Regions from separate parts of the Psychrobacillus sp. FSL K6-4615 genome, predicted to be linked through region 2. Evidence: riboswitches for the same ligand, from Rfam matches in the RefSeq annotation. Region 2 holds a riboswitch; each other region holds the start of a gene.
What was found. A riboswitch is a leader RNA that binds a small molecule or an ion and turns the genes downstream of it on or off. The one in region 2 is predicted to bind cobalamin.
Positions count from the first base shown of each region.

Region 1: it holds a riboswitch for cobalamin, as region 2 does, so the genes downstream of both, MKX53_RS18310 (hypothetical protein) here and MKX53_RS02890 (ABC transporter substrate-binding protein) in region 2, are expected to answer to the same signal.
Region 3: it holds a riboswitch for cobalamin, as region 2 does, so the genes downstream of both, MKX53_RS16840 (hypothetical protein) here and MKX53_RS02890 (ABC transporter substrate-binding protein) in region 2, are expected to answer to the same signal.
Region 4: it holds a riboswitch for cobalamin, as region 2 does, so the genes downstream of both, MKX53_RS01070 (ribonucleoside-diphosphate reductase subunit alpha) here and MKX53_RS02890 (ABC transporter substrate-binding protein) in region 2, are expected to answer to the same signal.

Region 1 is NZ_JBBOYQ010000001.1:3,611,367-3,616,502, forward strand. Features, by position in the region: gene MKX53_RS18300 (FAD-binding dehydrogenase) at 1-1,198, shown strand, start outside; gene MKX53_RS18305 (serine hydrolase) at 1,275-2,075, opposite strand; cobalamin riboswitch at 2,252-2,440, shown strand; gene MKX53_RS18310 (hypothetical protein) at 2,661-2,888, shown strand; gene MKX53_RS18315 (hypothetical protein) at 2,929-3,105, opposite strand; gene MKX53_RS18320 (translation factor GTPase family protein) at 3,204-5,129, shown strand.
Region 2 is NZ_JBBOYQ010000001.1:585,666-590,801, reverse strand. Features, by position in the region: gene MKX53_RS02900 (adenosylcobinamide amidohydrolase) at 1-129, opposite strand, end outside; gene MKX53_RS02895 (FecCD family ABC transporter permease) at 134-1,117, opposite strand; gene MKX53_RS02890 (ABC transporter substrate-binding protein) at 1,122-2,075, opposite strand; cobalamin riboswitch at 2,198-2,338, opposite strand; gene argS (arginine--tRNA ligase) at 2,828-4,495, opposite strand; gene MKX53_RS02880 (DUF1934 domain-containing protein) at 4,496-4,915, opposite strand; gene MKX53_RS02875 (diguanylate cyclase) at 5,129-5,136, shown strand, end outside.
Region 3 is NZ_JBBOYQ010000001.1:3,362,302-3,367,437, forward strand. Features, by position in the region: gene MKX53_RS16820 (DUF2339 domain-containing protein) at 1-910, opposite strand, end outside; gene MKX53_RS16825 (NUDIX hydrolase) at 1,066-1,455, shown strand; gene MKX53_RS16830 (AraC family transcriptional regulator) at 1,531-2,394, shown strand; gene MKX53_RS16835 (ABC transporter substrate-binding protein) at 2,505-3,449, opposite strand; gene MKX53_RS16840 (hypothetical protein) at 3,454-3,993, opposite strand; cobalamin riboswitch at 4,163-4,350, opposite strand; gene MKX53_RS16845 (VanZ family protein) at 4,444-4,914, shown strand; gene MKX53_RS16850 (nucleotide pyrophosphohydrolase) at 4,978-5,136, opposite strand, start outside.
Region 4 is NZ_JBBOYQ010000001.1:204,956-210,091, reverse strand. Features, by position in the region: gene MKX53_RS01080 (ribonucleotide-diphosphate reductase subunit beta) at 1-407, opposite strand, end outside; gene MKX53_RS01075 (flavodoxin) at 379-822, opposite strand; gene MKX53_RS01070 (ribonucleoside-diphosphate reductase subunit alpha) at 822-3,047, opposite strand; cobalamin riboswitch at 3,240-3,417, opposite strand; gene MKX53_RS01065 (general stress protein) at 3,594-4,031, opposite strand; gene MKX53_RS01060 (undecaprenyl-diphosphate phosphatase) at 4,321-5,136, opposite strand, start outside.

The DNA of each region.
Region 1 (5,136 bases), 3.0 Mb from region 2:
AACTCGTGTTCGAGCTGCCATGTCCAAAGGAAATGTAGAATATAAACCTCGACACCAAGTAGACGAACTGGTCATGGACAACGGAAAGGTCATTGGTGTGAGTGGTTCATTATTGACTCCTAGTTCTGCTGGTCGTGGAGAACCAAGCCCAAGAGATGTGGTTGGCCATTTTCAATATGTAGCTAAATACGTAATGGTAACGAGTGGTGGAATTGGCGCTAACCACGAACTGGTAAGAGAAAACTGGCCTTCACGGCTTGGGGAACCTCCCAAACGTATGATTTCTGGAGTGCCAGAACACGTGGATGGACGAATGCTTGCCATTACAGAGAAAGCTGGTGGTCGCTTAGTAAATAAGGATCGCATGTGGCATTATACAGAAGGTATTAAAAACTGGAATCCAATCTGGCCACTTCATGGAATACGTATATTGCCAGGCCCATCCTCGATCTGGTTAGATGCCACAGGACAACGATTCTCTGCTCCAAACTTCCCTGGTTTTGATACTTTAGGAACGCTAGAGGCTATCCAAAGAACTGGGTATGACTACTCTTGGTTTATACTTACCGAGAAAATTATTGAAAAAGAATTTGCCCTTTCAGGATCTGAGCAAAATCCAGATTTAACGGGGAAAAGTATCAAACAGGTTTTGAAGCGAATTTTACCAGGACCCACTGCTCCAGTGAAGGCCTTCATGGAAAATGGAGAAGATTTCATAGTATCTAACAATTTATCCGACCTAGTAGATGGGATGAATAAAATTACTGGCGATAATCTCTTAAACTTAGAACATATTGAGAACCAACTACTAGCTAGAGACCGTGAAATGGATAATAAATTTACAAAAGATCTTCAAATAACGGCTCTTCGAGGAGCTCGAAACTATATAGGTGATAAATTAATACGTGTAGCATCTCCCCATAAATTATTAGATCCTAAAAACGGTCCTTTAATTGCTGTTCGGTTAAATATTGTGACTAGGAAAACACTTGGTGGATTGCAAACTGATCTCGACGGCCGTGTACTAAATGATAAAGGACTTGCCGTCCCTGGGCTTTATGCAGCCGGTGAAGTAACTGGCTTTGGTGGAGGAGGAGTTCATGGGTATCGCTCTTTAGAAGGGACATTTTTAGGTGGGTGTATCTTTACAGGAAGAGAAGCAGGCAGGGCCTTGGTTCGTAGCCTAAATCAAACTTAACTCGATTACTGAAGTTTCCTAATCTGAAATAGTTACGGACGACATGCGTTGTATATCCATGTCGTCTTTAACCAATTTACCGTAAGTATTTGTATATTTCTTCTCCAATTTGAGCAAGAATACGTTTCGAAAGTAAATCATCTTCATCCTTTGATAAAACCGTTGCAATTAACTTTCGGTTCCCTACGTAAAAGATTCCAGCGTCGTGACGTGTTCCAGGAATCCATCCAGTCTTATTGGCTAACTCCCATGGCGTCATCCCATAATCAAAATTAGAGTATGGAGACGGTAACCTTTCAGGTAAACAATCACGTACCTGTTGTTTCTTCATCACTTCTACCATTTGACGGCTTGCTTTACCACTCACTAAATCTCCCATAGCCATCTTATGTAAAAGTATAGCTATATCCACTGCTGCTATCCGATTAGCACCTTTGGGATTAGACTTACTCAACATGAGCTTGTTATAAAAAGTACTATATATCATTCCTGCTTCCTTCATAGAATTTTGGATATCGTCAACTCCTACAAGGTCGATTAGTAGATTAGTTGCCGTATTATCACTTTGAATAATCATCAGCATTATGATGTCTTGAAGGGGAAGAGATAATCCTGGAGTAAAATGTTGCAATACACCAGAACCTCCCACATACTCTTTTTCATTGAGGATGATTAAGTCCATTAAAGACAAGTCTCCTCGGTCCACTGCTCTATAAACTGAGGCCATGATTGGTACCTTAATGACACTTGCCGCATAAAAAAGCTCCTGTTCATTATGTTCCCATTTCTCCCCTGAATTTAAGTCCTCTAAGACGATTCCCCAAGTGCCTTTTGACTGTTCTACGAGTTTTTGTACCTTGCTCACAAGCTCTTCCACAATTCTTCCCCCCTATAGAAAATCTATTTATTTTATTATAGACTAACAATTGTTTGAATATTACATTAATTATAAACTATAAAAAGCAAATAGATTTATAGATTTACAATAAAGCTCGGTTTTAACTTTCTATCAACTGAATATTAAATTTTTTATGTTATAGTAAAAGAACAATTGAATAATGTGTAGACTTAGGTGTTCGTTTACAAAAGTAAATGAACTTAAAAGGGAAGTCGGTGAAAAACCGACGCTGTCCCGCAACTGTAAATGGGAGCAATTCTACTATATCCACTGTATGTCATTATGGGAAGGATAGAAAAGCGATGAACATGAGCCAGGAGACCTGCCTATTTCAAGTACACACCAAAAACCTACGCGGATAGGGGGTGTTAAGTGCAGCTATGAACAAGCAAATGCTTGAAATTGCTGTCGTACGAAAAAGCGCAATGAAAACACTGGAGATATTGACTCTTTTCGGTGTGTATTTTGTTACGTTTCAAACGTCTCGACAACAACCAATCATATCCAACTAGCATCTTCTTTTAAAAGAGGATGCTTTTTTATGTTGAAGAAAGGAATGTTGAAATGACTATCGGCACGAAAGAAGATTATATAAATAGATTTAAAAATGTATTAATGACTAATAATATTGGAAGCTCATCCATTTCACTGGATTTGATATTTGAAGCCTTTGGAAAAGAAATTGATACTATCTCAGAAATACACGAACAAGACAAAACTAAATATGTACTCAATTTACAAAAAGCATATAAACAAATTAAAGGTGAGATTTCAGGAATGAAAGAAGATTAAATAAAAAAAAAGCGAACCGATTTTGAATCGGTTCACTTTTTTATAGGTCTTGATAGTCTCTTTGAAATTTACCGCCGTCTTTTACTTCAGAGTGATAAAGAGCTTTTAAAGCAAAGCTTTTCTCTAAATCATGCTCCTTCATAACCTCTTTTAAACGTTTGCTTAACTCTGGGCTATATTTCACTAGTTCTTCCATTTTCGATTTCGAATATTGCATGAATTGTACCTTCTTTCTACGTTGTTAGTCTATCTAGTATAGCACTGATACAGGTGTTTTCGCCCTAATTTGCTATAATTAAGTTCAGAGGTGAGTACATGCACAAAACTATTGGAATTCTTGCACATGTAGATGCTGGAAAAACTACTTTTTCAGAGCAACTGCTTTACCATACAAATACCATTAGACATAGAGGACGAGTGGACCACCAAGACTCGTTTCTTGATAGTCATACTATAGAGAAAAATAGAGGAATTACTATATTTGCCGATCAAGGAATCTTTACCTACAACAATTCTACCTACTATATTATCGATACTCCGGGACACGTCGATTTTTCTCCAGAAATGGAACGTGCTATCCAAGTGATGGACTATGCCATCATTATTATTAGTGCTGTAGACGGCATTGAAGGACATACGGAAACTGTTTGGCAATTACTGCGAAAACACCATGTCCCTACCTTTTTCTTTATTAATAAAACCGATTATGAAGGCACGGATCCAACAAGCGTTCTTGCTGAAATTCGCTCCACCTTATCAGAAAATGTGTGTGATATAACGACATCTTTTGACGAAGAGCTAATTGAATTTCTTGCAGAGCGAGATGAAGTTCTCTTAGAAACTTATATGGACAGTGGATTCGATAAAGACTTATGGACACAAACGCTTAAACAAATGGTGAAAGAAAACAAAATCTTTCCTTGTGCTAGTGGTTCAGCATTGAAAGATATAGGTATTGTCGAATTTCTAGAAAAACTAGATTCGTTAACCACTACTTCCTATAAATCAGACGATGTATTTGCAGCACAGGTGTATAAGATAAGACACGATGAAAGTGGGAATCGTGTTACCTATTTGAAGTTAGTGAATGGGACATTGAAAGTACGCGACAGTGTGACTTACAATGAACAAACTGAAAAAATAACGCAAATCCGCCAATATAGCGGCAATAAATTTAAAACTACAGATCAGGCTATAGCAGGTGAACTAGTAGCTGTTACTGGCTTAACAAATGCCTCCATTGGGGATGGGCTCGGTGTATTCGCCCAGAAAACTAAATTTGATATGATTCCAACGTTAAAATCTAAAGTACTCTTTGATGCTTCTGTACATGTAAAGGAAGTATTACGTTGCTTTAAATTATTAGATGCAGAAGACCCTTCTTTACGTATTTTTTGGGATGAGTACTTTCAAGAAATACACGTCCATGTAATGGGCGTTATTCAACTAGAAGTACTCGAACAAATTGTTTTGGAGCGTTTTGGTTTCCACGTATCTTTTGGAGAGCCTAAAATTCTATACAAAGAAACTATTGGTAACTCCGTGCATGGATATGGTCATTTTGAACCTTTAAGACACTATGCAGAAGTGCATTTACTAATCGAGTCTGCTGCAAGAAATAGTGGAATTACCTTTGCAAATATATGTCATGCGAATGATCTATCAACAGGCAATCAAAACTTAGTGAAGCATCACCTTTTCGAAAGAGATCATCACGGTTTACTAACAGGCTCCACCTTAACTGATGTGAAAATTACTTTACTCACAGGACGCGGACATAATGAACATACACACGGTGGAGACTTTCGAGAAGCAACCTACCGTGCACTTAGGCAAGGACTGGAAAAAGCGGAAAATATACTTTTAGAGCCATTTTATGATTTTACAATTAAAGTAAATATGGACTTAATCGGTCGAATACTCTCAGATATCCAACAAGCAGCAGGAACCTTTGAACCTCCAGAAAATAGTGGAGATAATGTTTTCATAAAAGGAAGAGTACCCGTAGCGACCTTTATGAATTACAGTACGACATTCGCTTCTTTTACCCATGGCAAGGGAACTCTTAGCTTAGTTTATGGAGGTTACGATCGCTGTCATAATACTGAGGAGATAATTGATACACTTGGTTATAACAAAGAAGCAGACCCTGAGTATACATCTACATCTATTTTCTGCGCTAAAGGAAAAGGATATCCTGTCTACTGGCATGAGGCGGAAGCAGCTATGCATTGCCTATAATCTTAAG
Region 2 (5,136 bases):
TAAGGTAGATTTACCACTTCCGTTCGGTCCTAATATGCCTAGCATTTCTCCCTTTTTCACTTGAAAGGAGACGTTTTGGACAACTAGCTTTTGGTCGTAACCACCTGAAACATTTTTTATCTCTAGCATGGTGTTAAACGCCTCCTTTTTTACGTTGTTTAAAGAATATAAATGCAAACACAGGTGCTCCGATAAATGCTGTAATAACACCAATTGGTAACTCAGTCGGTGAAATAATCGTACGAGATACCAGATCACAAATGATTAAAAGAGAAGCCCCGTTTATAAAGCTCAACGGTAATACATGACGATTATCCGAGCCAAATAAAAGCCTAGTCATATGTGGCACAACTAGTCCTACAAAGCCAATCGTTCCTGACACAGAAACGGCCGTACCAGTTAGCATAGATCCACCAATAAGTATCATCATTTTGCGCTTTTTCACATCTACTCCTAAATGCTTGGCACGTTCTTCCCCAAACAGCATGGCATTAAGCTCTCTTCTGTTTATCCACAATAACAACGTTCCGATAATAACAAAAGGTAAGGCCATCTGCACAAAGCTCCAACCTCGCATCGACACACTGCCGAGCAACCATCCAATAATTTGACGCAACTCTTCACCAGTTAAAGCAATCATTAACGAAATTACAGATCCCAAAAAGGAACTAAAAATAATTCCTGTTAAAATAATCGTCTCCATTTTCATCCCACGATCTACTAGCTTGGCGAATGAAATAACTAATAGCATTGTCACTAACGCACCAACCATACTAAAGACAGGTAATGTAAATATCCCTAAAAACGGTATGGAAATCCCGAAAAAGAGCGTAGCCACAGCACCGACCGAGGCACCGGACGACACTCCTAATGTATAGGGGTCAGCAAGCGGGTTTTTAAGCAAACTTTGAAATGCAGCACCAGCAATCGCCAAAGATGCACCTACTAAACCAGCTAGTACCACTCGCGGCATACGAATCTTCCAAACGATATTGGTCGCTATCGCATCGGCCCCCGTATCCCATAACGTTTGGATCGGCACCTTCACAGAACCGACCGATACACCAAGCCAAATTGCTAACAAAAGCACAGAAATGGACATGATGTAACCGATCATTGATTTACTCACTAAAAGCCTCCGGATAGATTGCTTTCGCAACTTCTTCTAATCCTTCCACTAGACGTGGACCTTGTCTGCTCGTCGTGTCTTCATTTACTTGTATTACTGCATCATTTTGAATAGCAGTAACTGTATCAAATCCATCACGTTGTTTCACTTGTTCTACAATACCTTCTACGTAATCGTATGTGATAAGCATTACATCTGGGTTACGACTTACAATTTCTTCGGGATCAATTTTTACCCAACCTTCTTGATCATCCATAATATTTGTTGCATTCAACATATTTAATATCTCTTGCATGAACGTTCCATTCCCTGTTGTATAAATTTCTGGAACATCAGAAGTTTCAACAAATACAGTTTTCTTCGATTCTACTTTTTGTACTTTTTGTTGGATATCTTCTACTTTTACTTTCATGTCTTCTACAATTTTTTGGGCTTCTTTAAGTTTCCCAGTAGCTCGACCCATTTCTTCAATAGTTGTATATGTTTCATCAAAATCCTTAGCGTCACTCACCACATACACCAAAACATTCGAATCACGCAGTTGTTGCAGTCCAGCTTCCGCCATTCCTACAATCGATTCATGTGCAAACACAATGTCCGGATCTAACGAAAGGATTTTTTCCACATTGAACTCCATGCCACCGATTTTTTCTTTCTCTAGTGCCTCTTCTGGATAGCTTTCAAAATCGTTTACCCCTATAATTTCCTCATTCAATCCAAGTGCAAATAAAATCTCTGTATTACTAGGAATCATGGAGATGATTTTCTCCGGGGCTGCCTCTAACGTAACTTCTTCTCCAACGGCATCCGTCAATGTCATTGGGAATTCTATATTTTCACTAGCCGCCTGCTCCGCCTCAGTACTTTCTACATTTTTCGTTTCTTCCTGTGCGCATCCAACTAATAAAAACACCGCCATTACGGCGATTAACCATCTTTTTTTCATTTTACATTCCTCCTAATTTAGACAATAAAAAATCTCCCATCCTATGATGAGAGATAAATAGGTATAAACCTGCACGAAGTCACAACGAGCCAGATTTACACCAAACCTATCCTCGTAGGTAACGGGTGCAAAGCATTTAGGCAGGTTTTCTGACTCGCGATATGTTCTATCACTTACAGTGGCGGGACCGTGCTGGACTTTAACCAGCTTCCCTTTTAACTCCAGCAATCCATTGCGAGAGCACCTCTATGCATTAAATTATTCATATTGCTTTGCCTTCATTATACCTTATTTTATATACCTGTCGACTTCGTTTTGAGGAAAGCGTTGTCTGACCTTTTTACTGGTGGATAGTGGGAGACTCTCTCTTACATGACTGCGTTGCTCTCGTATAGACGGAGTTCGCTCTCGTATAGACGGGTCGCTCTCGTAAAGCTTGAAATCTCTCTCGCATCGATCATAGGCTCTCTCGTATAGACGGGTCAATCTCGTATAGGACAGATTCACTCTCGTGTAGGCTTCGATTACTCTCGTAAAGATGCTCATCTCTCTCTTAATAAGTGGTTACTTACGTTCGATTGTTGTTTACTCACTCTCAGCTGAATTTTACTGGCGCTCAAGTTGGAAATACTACTTGCCGTCGTGCCCTGTTTATTTGCTGTTGGAGGCTATGAGGATATTTTCTCCAAATTTACTCTCTTTATTCGAAGCAGAATTATAAAAACCCTCGACCGAAGTCGAGGGTTTGCTATTTACATTTGTTCTGGAGCAGATACACCTAGTAAACGTAAGGCATTTGCAATTGTTTCTCTCGCAGCAGTTACTAGTGCCAGACGAGCTTCTGTTTGAGGAAGATTATCCGCATTTAATACTTTGTCTGCGTTATAGAAGCTATGGAAAGTCGTTGCTAGTTCTTGGATATAGATTGCAATACGGTGAGGTGCACGAAGTTTTGCAGCATCTGCAACTATTTGTGGGAAGTCACCAATTTTTTTAAGTAAGTCTACTTCTTTTTCACTTTGCAACAACTCAAGTGAATCAGTCGATACTTTCATTCCTTGCGTTTCTGCTGATCGTAAAATCGAACAAATACGTGCGTGTGCATATTGAGCGTAGAATACTGGGTTTTCATTGGATTGAGAAACAGCTAAGTCTAAATCGAAATCCATATGTGAGTCACCTGAACGCATACCGAAGAAATAACGTACTGCATCCAGTCCTACTTCTTCTACAAGCTCACGCATGGTAACAGCTTTACCAGTACGTTTACTCATTTTCATTTTTTCGCCGTCTTTATATAATTGAACCATTTGAATAATCGATACTTCTAGTTTTTCACGCTCATATCCAAGTGCTTCAATGGCTGCTTTCATACGTGGAATGTAACCATGGTGGTCTGCTCCCCAAATATTAATCAGTTGATCGAACCCACGAACTAACTTATCTTCATGGTACGCAATATCTGGTAATAAATAAGTGAAAGAACCATCACCTTTAATAAGCACGCGATCCTTATCATCTCCAAATGTCGTCGAACGGAACCATGTAGCTCCTTCTTCTTCAAAAATATGACCATTTGCACGTAACTTATCTAAAGCCACTTCAATTTTGCCGTTCTCATATAAAGAAGTTTCCGAGAACCAGTTATCAAAACCAACACGGAAATCAGCTAAGTCTTTTTGTAGTTTTGCAAGCTCTACTTTTAACCCATGTGCACGGAATGCTTTGTAGCGTTCTTCATCTGACATGGAGACAAATTTATCGCCATGTTCTGCAACAAGAGCTGCAGCAATATCGATAATATCTTGCCCGTGATAGCCACCTTCAGGCATTTCTTTGTCTAATCCTTGAGCTTGGAAGTAACGAGCTTCAATGGAGATCGCTAAGTTATGAATTTGGTTTCCTGCGTCATTAATATAATATTCACGAGCAACATCAAATCCAGCAAAATCAAGAACGTTACTTAAAGAATCACCTACAGATGCCCCACGTGCATGTCCTAAATGTAAATCACCAGTTGGATTTGCAGAAACAAATTCTACTTGAATTTTCTCTCCAGCACCTGAAGTTGAGCGGCCGTAGTTTTCTTTTTCTGTTAAAGCAGCCTTCACTACATCTTGTAAGTAATCTTTACGAACAGTAATATTCATAAATCCTGGACCTGCAATATCCACTTTTTCCATCATTGTTCCAGACAACTCTAGGTTTTCTATGATTGCCTTCGCCACTAGACGAGGATTCTTTTTCGCAAGTTTTGTTAATTGCATCGCAATATTTGTTGCATAGTCTCCATTTGCTTTGTCTCTTGGAGTTTCAAGTTGGATAGTTGGAATTTGCTCTTCCGTTACAAGTTCTGCTTTCACTATTGCCTGTTGTAATGCATCTTTAATGGTTTGTTGTAGCTTTTCTACTGCGTTCATTTATTCCGCCTCCGTATAAGTTAGTTCTAATGTATATGTACCGGCCACTTCTTCATTTATAATTAGCTCATATTCCACTTGAAAGCGTCCAACCTCAAAGTGTAAGTGCTTCGTATTTGTTGTAATAATCATTGTCCCATATTGAGTTTCATAGCTCCCAGTTTGGAACTCTCCACGTTCAAGAGGCAAACGCATTTTGACTCCACCACTTCGTAATATCAAGGCATTCTGCCCACTTAGTTTCACAGTCGTTCGAATAGTCTTTTCATTTTGAGATTCTTCATAAACTAAATAATTTTGTTCGCCTTTTAGTGTTAAAATGCCTTTTGTTTTTATATTGATTGTTTCTTCTTGGACATTTGGATGACGAATTGTAGAAACTAATTGTACTTTTACTGTCTTTTGTACTGGTGTAGACATGCTTAACATCCTTTGTAGATATTTTATTTATGTCAGCTTCTCAGTTGGCAATAACTAGCGATAGGAAGCTTATTCACACTAACGTTGCTTTTTACTATAACCTTCATATTATAGCTTAAATTTAACGTTTATGACAACCAATTGTATAAAAATGTATACCATATTTAGTCTAAAAGGCTATAATAGATTCAGATTATTAAGAAGGTGACTTTATTGCTAAT
Region 3 (5,136 bases), 2.8 Mb from region 2:
TAATAATGGTCATTAAAACCGTTGCTTCGTTATCTGTGAATATTACACGAATCCATATAGCAGTTATAAGCATAATGGAAAATAGAGTGTATGCTTGTTCTTTTAGCATCTGATTTGTTTTCAAAAGAATAGCCAATAATGCACCATGTTGTACGAATATAGGAAGCATTGCGATCCATTTATATCCATCAGGTACGTTTGTAAAAATAAAGAATACTAATATTGCTACCTGTAAGAAAACGATCGAAATAAAATATAATACCTTGTAGGAATATTTTAAGGCAATCCATAAAAATACCGTAAAAAGAACTGTTTCATATAAAGAAAATAAAGGGATATTCGGTGAAGTACTCTTTATCAAAAATGGAACAAATACGCCCCCTACTATTGCAACAATACCGATCCCTTGCGAGCGGTATTTAAAAGTAAGAAATACCCCTAATGTTATCCACATAAGATTGAGAATAAAAGCTAGGGTTGGTCCAGATATATCATATAGTTGATGCATTGCAAAAGTGGTCAACATTAGGATCGGAATAGACCCACCAAGAAGCATATGCCCTAAATTCTTGCGACCTTTTTTAATTTGCCATATACCTAACATGATTAATACAAAACTAACAATGTACCCAATAATTACTTTTACGATTGGTTGTAAAAAGCCATAATCCGACACTGCTTTGAATCCCCAAATTACTCCCATTATAAATACGACAATAAATAAAGGGGGAAGTATTTTCTGAAAGATTAACACATCCCATTCCACAGGTTCCTTCGTTTGTTCTTGTTGTTGAATGACAGGTCGATGAGGTGGTGAGGTAGATGGTTTAATATGTATTTGGTCTTCTAAAAATAGAATCCGTTTCTCTAACTCCTCTATTCTCTTTTCAAGAAGTTCGCTCTTCTCCATTCAATCCCTCCTTTTTGAATAATATGTTCTACTCATACTATTAGACAAACATTCAAAATATCCTTTAAACAAAAACCCACTCTTCTATACCTCTTCTTTGTCTTCTTTCATATATAATATAAAATAACTTAATCTTTATAGGATGGTGAGAAAAAATGAGAGATCGTGGAGCAACTATCATTATTGAAAACGGACGAGTAGCACTCATTAAGCGCACGAAACCTCATATGACTTATTATGTATTTCCTGGTGGGGGATTAGAAAAAGGTGAAACTCCAGAGCAAGCAGCGATCCGGGAAACATTTGAAGAAATTGGAGTACATGTAAGAATCCAGCGCCCCTTTAAAGTTATTGAACAAAGCGGCACTCAACATTTTTTCCTAGCAGATATAATTGGAGGGAAATTTGGACCAGGTATTGGAGAAGAATATACGGACCCTTCTCCTCATCGGGGTGGCTATGAACCAATATGGTTAGACGTTAAAGAGCTTTCCTCTTTAGATGTTCGTCCTAAAGAAATTATCGAGCTAATTACAGAAGAATAGGCAGTCCCATAAAAGCACAAAATGACAGGATTGCCTCTATGTATTCCACTAAGATACATATAAGGAGTGAAGTCAATGGGGTGGGTAGAGTCGATTCAACAGGTAATAAGCTATATAGAGGATCATTTACTAGAGGATTTATCTATGGAACAAATTGCTAAGGAAGCTAATTCTTCTGCTTTTCATTTTCAACGAACGTTTTCCATCTTAACGGATATGTCCCTAGGAGACTATATTCGAAGAAGACGACTAACTTTGGCTGCACAAGAACTGCTTAATACGGACAATAAAATAATTGACGTCTCCTACAAATACGGGTACGACACTCCTGAATCATTCACAAAAGCATTCCGTAAACAACACGGAATTACGCCTAGTGAAGCAAGAAAAAATATAGGGAAAATAAATTCCTATAACCGCTTGATCATTCAGGTAAATTTAAAGGGGGCAGAACCAATGAAGTATAAAATTGTCGAGAAGGAAAGCTTTCAAGCTGTTGGAGTGAAAAGAATATACAACTGTAAGAATGGAGAAAATACACAGGGTATTCCTTTGTTTTGGAATGATGTACATGCAGATGGAACAAATGATTTATTATTTCAATTAAACAACGGAGACATTGAGGGTGTACTCGGTGTTTGTGTTGCAGACGCAGCTTATCGAGAGAATAGCTTAATTGATTATTGGATTGCAACAGATTATGTAGGTGAAGTACCGGAAAACTTATCAGCTATTACAATCCCTGCTTCTAAATGGGTTGTATTTGAGGTGCACGGTCCGATGCCAGATGCTATGCAAAATACCTGGAAACAAATATATGCGGAGTGGTTCCCCTCTAATCCATATGAACCCGCAGGGACACCGGAGCTAGAAGTGTATTCCGATGATGATCCTTCCAGCGAAAATTGCTATTCAGAAATTTGGATACCGATTAAATAATAGGAACGATCTGCAGAGCACAAGTACTACTTGGTGAGTCATGTAGCAGTTTACTTTTTTCAATATAAAACCCAAAAAGCCTCATCCTAAATTAGGACGAGGCTTTAAGTTTATTGAAATAATTCTGGATACACTGTTTTAGCAATCAATTCCACTGCTTCACCAATACGAGGACCTGGTCGAGAAATAACGTCACCATCTACTAAAAAGACTGAATCGTTTTGTACGGCTTGTATTTTGTCCCACCCTGCACGAGATTTAATCTCTCCAGGTGCATCATCTAAATAATTTGCAGTTGTTAAAATAATTTCTGGGTTTTTGACCGTAACATCTTCCTCTGACACACTGATCCAACCTTCTTGATCGCTAAATACATTGTCGACCGATGCTGCTGCTAAAATTTCTTGTTGGAATGTTTTATTACCAGTTGTATAAATATCTGGAGATGGGCTAATTTCATAATATACCTTTTTTAATGGGGTAGCAGATTTAACTCTTTCTTGAACTCCTTGAATAGTATCCTGAATAGAAGAAATAACTTCTTGTCCTTTTTCTTCAATACCCATTACGGTAGCCAACTGCTCGATATCTCCGTATACATCTTCAAAAGAAGTTGCAGACTCAATTACAAAGACTTTTAATCCGGTATCTTCCAGAAGTTGCAGTGCTTCTTCTTGGCCAATTGTATACGCTATTACTACATCTGGGTTCAGTTCTGTAATTCTTTCCGCATTAAATGCAACTGAATCAGATACTCGCTCTATTTCGAGTGCTTCTGCAGGATATGTATCATAATCTGTTGCTCCTACAATTTTATCGCCTACACCTAAAGCAAAAAGAATCTCCGTATTGCTCGGTTGAAGAGAAACAATCGTTTCGGGTACTTCTTCGAATGTAATTTCATTTCCTACATCATCAGTTACTGTATATTCTTTTACTTCATCTACTACTTCCTCTTGTTTTTCCACAGTTGTCTTCTCTTCCGCAGAACACCCTACAAGCAAGAATGAAAATAGCAGCACCGACAACCAATTAAATAAATAATTTTTCTTCATAGTATTATTCCTCCAGTTGTTTCTTTTTTCTCATTGGATATGATTTACTGACAAATTGAATTTCTTCCACTCCATGATGTTTGTTCACATAAACTGCCATCGCAAACAACACATTTGCTAATAACTGTGCATAGTCAAACAAAATCTCAGGAATTTCTCTTTCTAACGAAACTTTATGAAGAGCTCTAACTGACTTTTTTGCTTCACTTCTACAAACATGTAATTCACAAGCTGCAGTCGTACCCTGTGGTAGTACAAATATATCTACTCTACCTTTTACTTCCTCTACATAGAAATCGTACATATCACTTAGAACTTGTAAATCGCCTTCTGTAATGGCTATCTTCCCTCGAACAGACCCGTTTAAATGGTAAGCCATTGGTGCCAAATACATCAGATCCTCGTAAATCTTTGGTATATCCTTTGTTAAAGAAGCTGCTAGTCCAATACGAGTAGTCAACGAATCTGTACGGATTTCAAAATCTACAGTAGAAGGTGTTTCACGCATAAATGGATAGCAAATATAGCGAATATCTTTTTTCATTACTTCTCCTCCTTTCCTTTTATTGGTGAATTTTCAAGCATATAATACTTTGTTAGTTAACAGCACAAAAAAAACGCCACCCAAATAAGGGCGGCGTGATACCTATTTAACGATAAAAAAACAGAAAAATAGAAACGTGCCGTACAATCCCTTAACTTCCGAAGAGTATCTATACGTTCAAGAAAAGGCTGGTCTCCTGGCTTATGCATCAATTTACTCTAAGAACCTTCCCATTGACTAGTCAACAGTGGCATTTTTCTTATTTCATCAGCATTTACAGTTGCGGAAACAGCTTCGGATTTTAACCGAATTCCCAAATTAAGCTAACAAGTTAGCACCTTTTCCCTACGAAAATTATTCACTTACAATTAGTTTACCATAGCCATCTCCCTAGCATGCACAATAATTTTCACGCATGTAAATTCACCAGTTTTGTGCTAATGTCAGTATATGAAAAAACTTATCCCGCTTTTAATATTACTTGTTATTGTATTTTTGGCATCAGGGCAGCCAGCTGAACAGCAATCTATGCAGGATGTCTTAAAAGCATGGCTTCCTAGCAAACCATTAGAATCTTTTCTTCGTATTTTTCAAGTTCCATACTGGGGCATTCTCGTTTCTGTGGAAGAGCGTGGCTACTATGCTTTTGTAGAATTTTTGATAAGAAAAGGTACCCATTTTGTTTATTTTGGAATCATTGCTTTAGCCATTTATATTGCGTTACCTCCATTTAAGTATCGTAAAATTACAACAGTTGTGATCACTATGCTTCTTGCTGTTGCCGATGAATTTCGACAATCTTTCACAAGTGGCCGTACAGCTTCTCTTCAAGATGTCTTGTTGGATACAACTGGGGCTATTACTGCGCTATTATTAATGTCATTTTTTCAATGGTTTCAACAAAAAAACGTTGACCGATAAAGAGTCAACGTTTTTCACTTGTAAGTACAGTGTTGATCGAAGGGATTTGTTAATATGCCTTTGTTAATCCACTTCAGGTAATGGATATTTCAAAGCATTTTTCTTCATTTTTTGCTGTGCAGCCTCTATTAAATCAATTCCGAGCACATCAGCAAATTGCAAAAGATAAATAAATACATCTGCTGCTTCGTCAGCAATTGCCTGCTTGTCTTTTTTTATCGC
Region 4 (5,136 bases), 380 kb from region 2:
TTTTGCTGATCAAGCGATACGATAGAAGATAATACATACGAATAACTTTCATTATGCACCGCTTCTTGCTGTGCAATTACCGCCATGATTGATTGGACTGACGGGTCAGTTGCGTAAAGCGATAATAACAGTGCTGTACGTGTTTGAGGTGCATCCAATGTCGCAAGCAAGCCAATAATTTTCAAATAGGCATCCTGCTCCGACTGACTAAGGCTTGCAAACTGCTTTATATCATTGGACATATTGATCTCATCTGCCTGCCAGTAATTACCTAGCAAGCGCTTGTACATCTTATGCCAGTGTGGATACGCAATATCGTTCCAATTTAATATTCCACTTGACTGGCCGTTGAAAATTCCTGTCGATTTGTTCGGATTTCTAGGTTCTAATGTTTTTGCCTTCTGCATGTTCCAAAACTCCTTCTAACCATTTACTTACCAGCCTCTCCTGGCTACCTCTCGGTGATTGCTCAATTTTCAAACCCGGATAATCACTGTTATAGAAACGAGCTAATTTGTTTACAGCATTACAAAACAAATCATCTCCACCAAACTGTGTGTCCCCAGTCCCAAAGATATAGACATTGTTAGGCTTGTCACCAACTTCTCTTGCAAAGTCCTTCATTTCCTCGGGGGTGCTTCCCTTATCCCAAGTAAAAGTTCCGAGAAAAATAAGGTTATATTCAAACAAATTTGGTACTGCTCCATAGCCAATACTATACATATCTATTTCATAGTTGCCGGCTTCCAATTGCTTCTTCAATAGATCCGCTACTTCCTCGGTATTACCGCTATAGCTTAAATAGCAAATGATCGCTTTCATTAGCTTGAACAAGAGTCACAATCTACTAATTCAACTGAAGTGGAACGCACATAATAAGTTGTTTTCAACCCGCTATTCCATGCATCTAGATGTAAATCTAATAATTCTTTTGCTTTGATTGTGTTTTGCACATATAGGTTTAATGAAACTCCTTGGTCGATATGACGCCCGCGTGCAGCGTTTTGTTTAAGCGTCCAATGCTGATCGATGAAATACGCTGATTTGTAATACCATGTAGTCTCAGAATTCAAATCTGGTACAGTGACCGGAATTTTATAATCCTTCTTCTCTTCCGAGTATGACTTCTGGAATATAGGATCTATGCTTGCAGTACTTCCAGCTATGATCGATGTTGAAGAGTTCGGAGCAACTGCCATTAAATATCCGTTCCGTATCCCACTTTCCCCTACAATATCCCGTAATTCATTCCAATCTTTACTATCGTATTGACGATTTTCAAAATAGACGCCGGTTTGCCAATCTGACCCTTCAAATAATGGATATGCCCCTTTTTCCTTCGCAAGCTCCGCAGAAGCTTTAATCGTTAAGTATGCAATTTTTTCGTATAGTGTATCCGCAAGCTCTACTGCTTCATCCGATTCCCAACGAATACTCTTTAGTGCAAGTAAATGATGCCATCCAAATGTCCCAAGCCCAATCCCTCTGTACCTAGAATTTGTACGTTCCGCCTGAGGAACTGGAATCATATTAAGATCAATCACATTGTCGAGCATCCGAACCTGAATTTTTATAAGCTTTTCTAATACATCTGCCGGAACTGCATTCCCTAAGTTTATAGACGACAGATTACATACGACAAAATCCCCTGGTTTACGACGAGTGACAATGATATCGTCTTCAATTTGAATCGACTCAAATGTAGTTGCACTTTGGTTTTGGAAAATTTCCGTACAAAGATTACTACTATAAATCATCCCTGCATGCTTGTTAGGGTTGCTGCGATTGACTTCATCGCGGTAAAACATAAACGGTACTCCTGTCTCTAGCTGAGAACGCATAATTCGCTTCATCAAGTCGATAGCGGGAACAGTTTCACGAGACAAGCGATGATCGCTAACGCATTCCTCGTACTTTTGGCGGAATGATCCATCGCCACGTTTTTCATCATAATAATCTTCTAGCGAGTAGCCTTTAAGCTGACGAACTTCATGCGGGTCAAATAAATGCCATTCCTCTCTAGCATCGACTTTTTCCATGAATAAATCGGGCAAACATACACCAGTAAAAATATCGTGCGCTCGTAGTCTTTCATCACCGTTATTTAAACGTAAATCTAAAAATGTAAATATATCTTTATGCCAAACATCTAAATACACAGCTACTGCCCCTTGGCGTTGCCCAAGCTGATCAACACTTACTGCTGTATTATTAAGTTGTTTAATCCAAGGAAGCACACCACTAGAAGCACCAACAAAACCTCTAATAGAAGATCCACGGCTACGCACTTTGCCCATATACACACCAATACCCCCACCGAATTTGGATAGGGTTGCAACGTCCGTATTGCTATCGTAGATTCCTTGAAGGCTATCGTCTACCGTATCGATAAAGCAGCTAGAGAGCTGTCCATGAGGCTTACCTGCATTAGATAGTGTTGGTGTTGCTACTGTCATATATAGGTTGCTCATCGCCCAATAGGATTCTTTTACTTTCTCTAAACGATTTTCTTGCTCATCCTTCATCAGTGTCATTGCAATAATAAGCCAACGTTCCTGAGGCAGTTCGACTATTGTTTTATCAAAGTCCTTCGCTACATATCGATCTAATAGTGTTTTTAGACCGATATAAGTAAATAAGTAGTCTCTTTCCTGTACGAGGATTTCAGATAGCTGCTCTAGTTCTTGTAGTGAGTATGCTTGTTTAAGACGTTTATCGTAAATACCTTTATCACTTAACAGTTGAACATTACTAGCAAACTTTGTGTACACTGCATCCACAGTTGTGTTTCTTCTCTCAGCTACTTGTTCATACACCTGCGCTAAATGAACTCTTGCTGCTACAAAGGTCCAGTACGTTTCTTGTTCATCTAGAAAACTTAATGCTTCTAGTGACATTGACTTCGACCAAGCAGCTATTGTACCTTCCGGGTGTTTTTGCATCCATCTTTCATGTGTTTTTATAAGAGGAGTAATTTTTTCCTCCCCAAATTCTTTTGTTAGATTATGTAGGACTTCTTGTTTCGTTGTGTTTGAGATGATTGTCATTTAAATTCCTCCTATTTTTTAACGAATACAGTTATGTGGCACTTCCCTCCAAACCACAAAACAAAAAAAGCGATGACACAGCCATCTTCGGCTGAGACATCGCTCAAGATTAAAAGTGTAGGATACAACAAGACATATCAATCATTCGAGATAGAGGCCTTCGCTCCCACCTCTCAACCCCCGAAGAAAGTGTTGCTTACCGATGAAAAGGCAGGTCTACTGGCTCGTGTTTCATCCTTCTGTTGTCCTTCCCACGATCACTCGCAGTGGCTATTCAACAGTCGTCCACACTTACAGTTGCGGGGACAGCTTCGGCATTTTACCGAATTCCCTTTTAAACCATAAAGGTACCTTTTCATCGTTAACATACTATATATTGTGTTTAGTTCATTTATATAATCTAACATATTGTGTTTAACTGAGCAACTCCTAATTCAAGCTGTCAATTTTCTAGGAGAACTAATACATCAAGTGATTCAGCTACTTTTAGCTAAAATCACTTGATATTATTTTTGCAAACATTACTTTCGACCATTCAATCCACCCTCACTCTTTAGGGTGAAGAAATACCAGGATTTTACCATCCTGCGCTTCATTCGAATAGAGTTCAGCTTCATCATCTGGAACTCCAATTTCCATAAGAGCATGTTTTAATCCTCCAGAACCAGAGTTGGCTCCTACTACTGCTCCGCCAATTGTTGTAATAATTGGACCTGCAGCCAACATAGCACCAAACCCTGGGATTAATATAGTGGATAAACCTGCTATCACCCCTGCTATTCCAATTGCTCCTCCAGTTACAGCTCCAACAATTGCTCCATCCTTTGTGGAGGGTTTTAATTCCTGTGTGATTTCAGATGTTTCATTTATATTTTTAGCAATAACTGAAATTTCTTCGGTTGTATAGCCCTTCGCTTTTAAATCTTCCACAACTTCAGCCGCTTGTTGTTCATTTTCGTATACGCCAACAATATGATTCTTCATTAAAAATTACCTCCTGATTGCTTTTCCTATGTATTCTTTACCCGTTCTTTAGTTCTTCTAGACACCTTCAAACTTCAATCTTTATATAATTTAAGTGAGCCTGTTCACAATCTTTCATTTCAACATAAATATCCAGTAGTAGGACAATCATTATCCAATATTCGTGCTTTTCTTATTTCACTAAGTAGTCCATATCAAATCCACTCAAAAAAAGCACTGCCAGAGGCAATGCTTTTTCCCTATTGTTTTGTCCCACTCACGAACTACTTAATAAAATTCGCCAACTTATTTAAAGAAATACGATAACTGCAAGAACCACTGCTAAAATAATGCGATAAATTGCGAACGGCATTAATTTAACGCGTGAGATTAATTTCAAGAAGAACTTAATAGAAATAAGTGCAAAAACAAATGCACTAATAAATCCTACTATATAAAAACTCAAGTGGTTCATATCAATATCTTCCCAGTTTTTCAATACAGATATCAAACTTGCTCCAGCCATAATCGGAACAGCCATGATGAATGTGAAGTCTGCTGCTGTTTTATGATTCATCCCGAATAATACACCACCAGAAATGGTAGCACCTGAACGTGAGAACCCCGGCCATAACGAAAGACATTGTACTAAACCTACTTTGAAAGCTTGTGCATATGTAATTTGATCTAGACTTACGATAGAAGGATTTTTCGGTCCAAATTTATCAGCAATAATCATTAAAATAGAACCTGCTATAAGACTAAATATTACGGTTTCTACACCAAATAAATTCTTATCGATAAAATCTTCTAATAGAACTCCCAATACTCCCGCTGGAATAATCCCAACAATAACATGAAGCAAGTTGAACTGTTTACTCGATTCTTCTGTATCAATTTTATACAAGCCGACTAAACTGAATAATCGCTTCCACATCACTACTACTACCGCTAAAATAGAACCCAATTGAACAACAATTTTAAATGTATTAGCAGAATATTTCCCTAAAAAATCTTCCGTCTTCAACCACATATCATCGACAATAATCATATGTCCCGTAGACGATACAGGTGCAAACTCTGTCATTCCTTCTACAAATCCAAGTATAAGTGCTTTTAATAACTC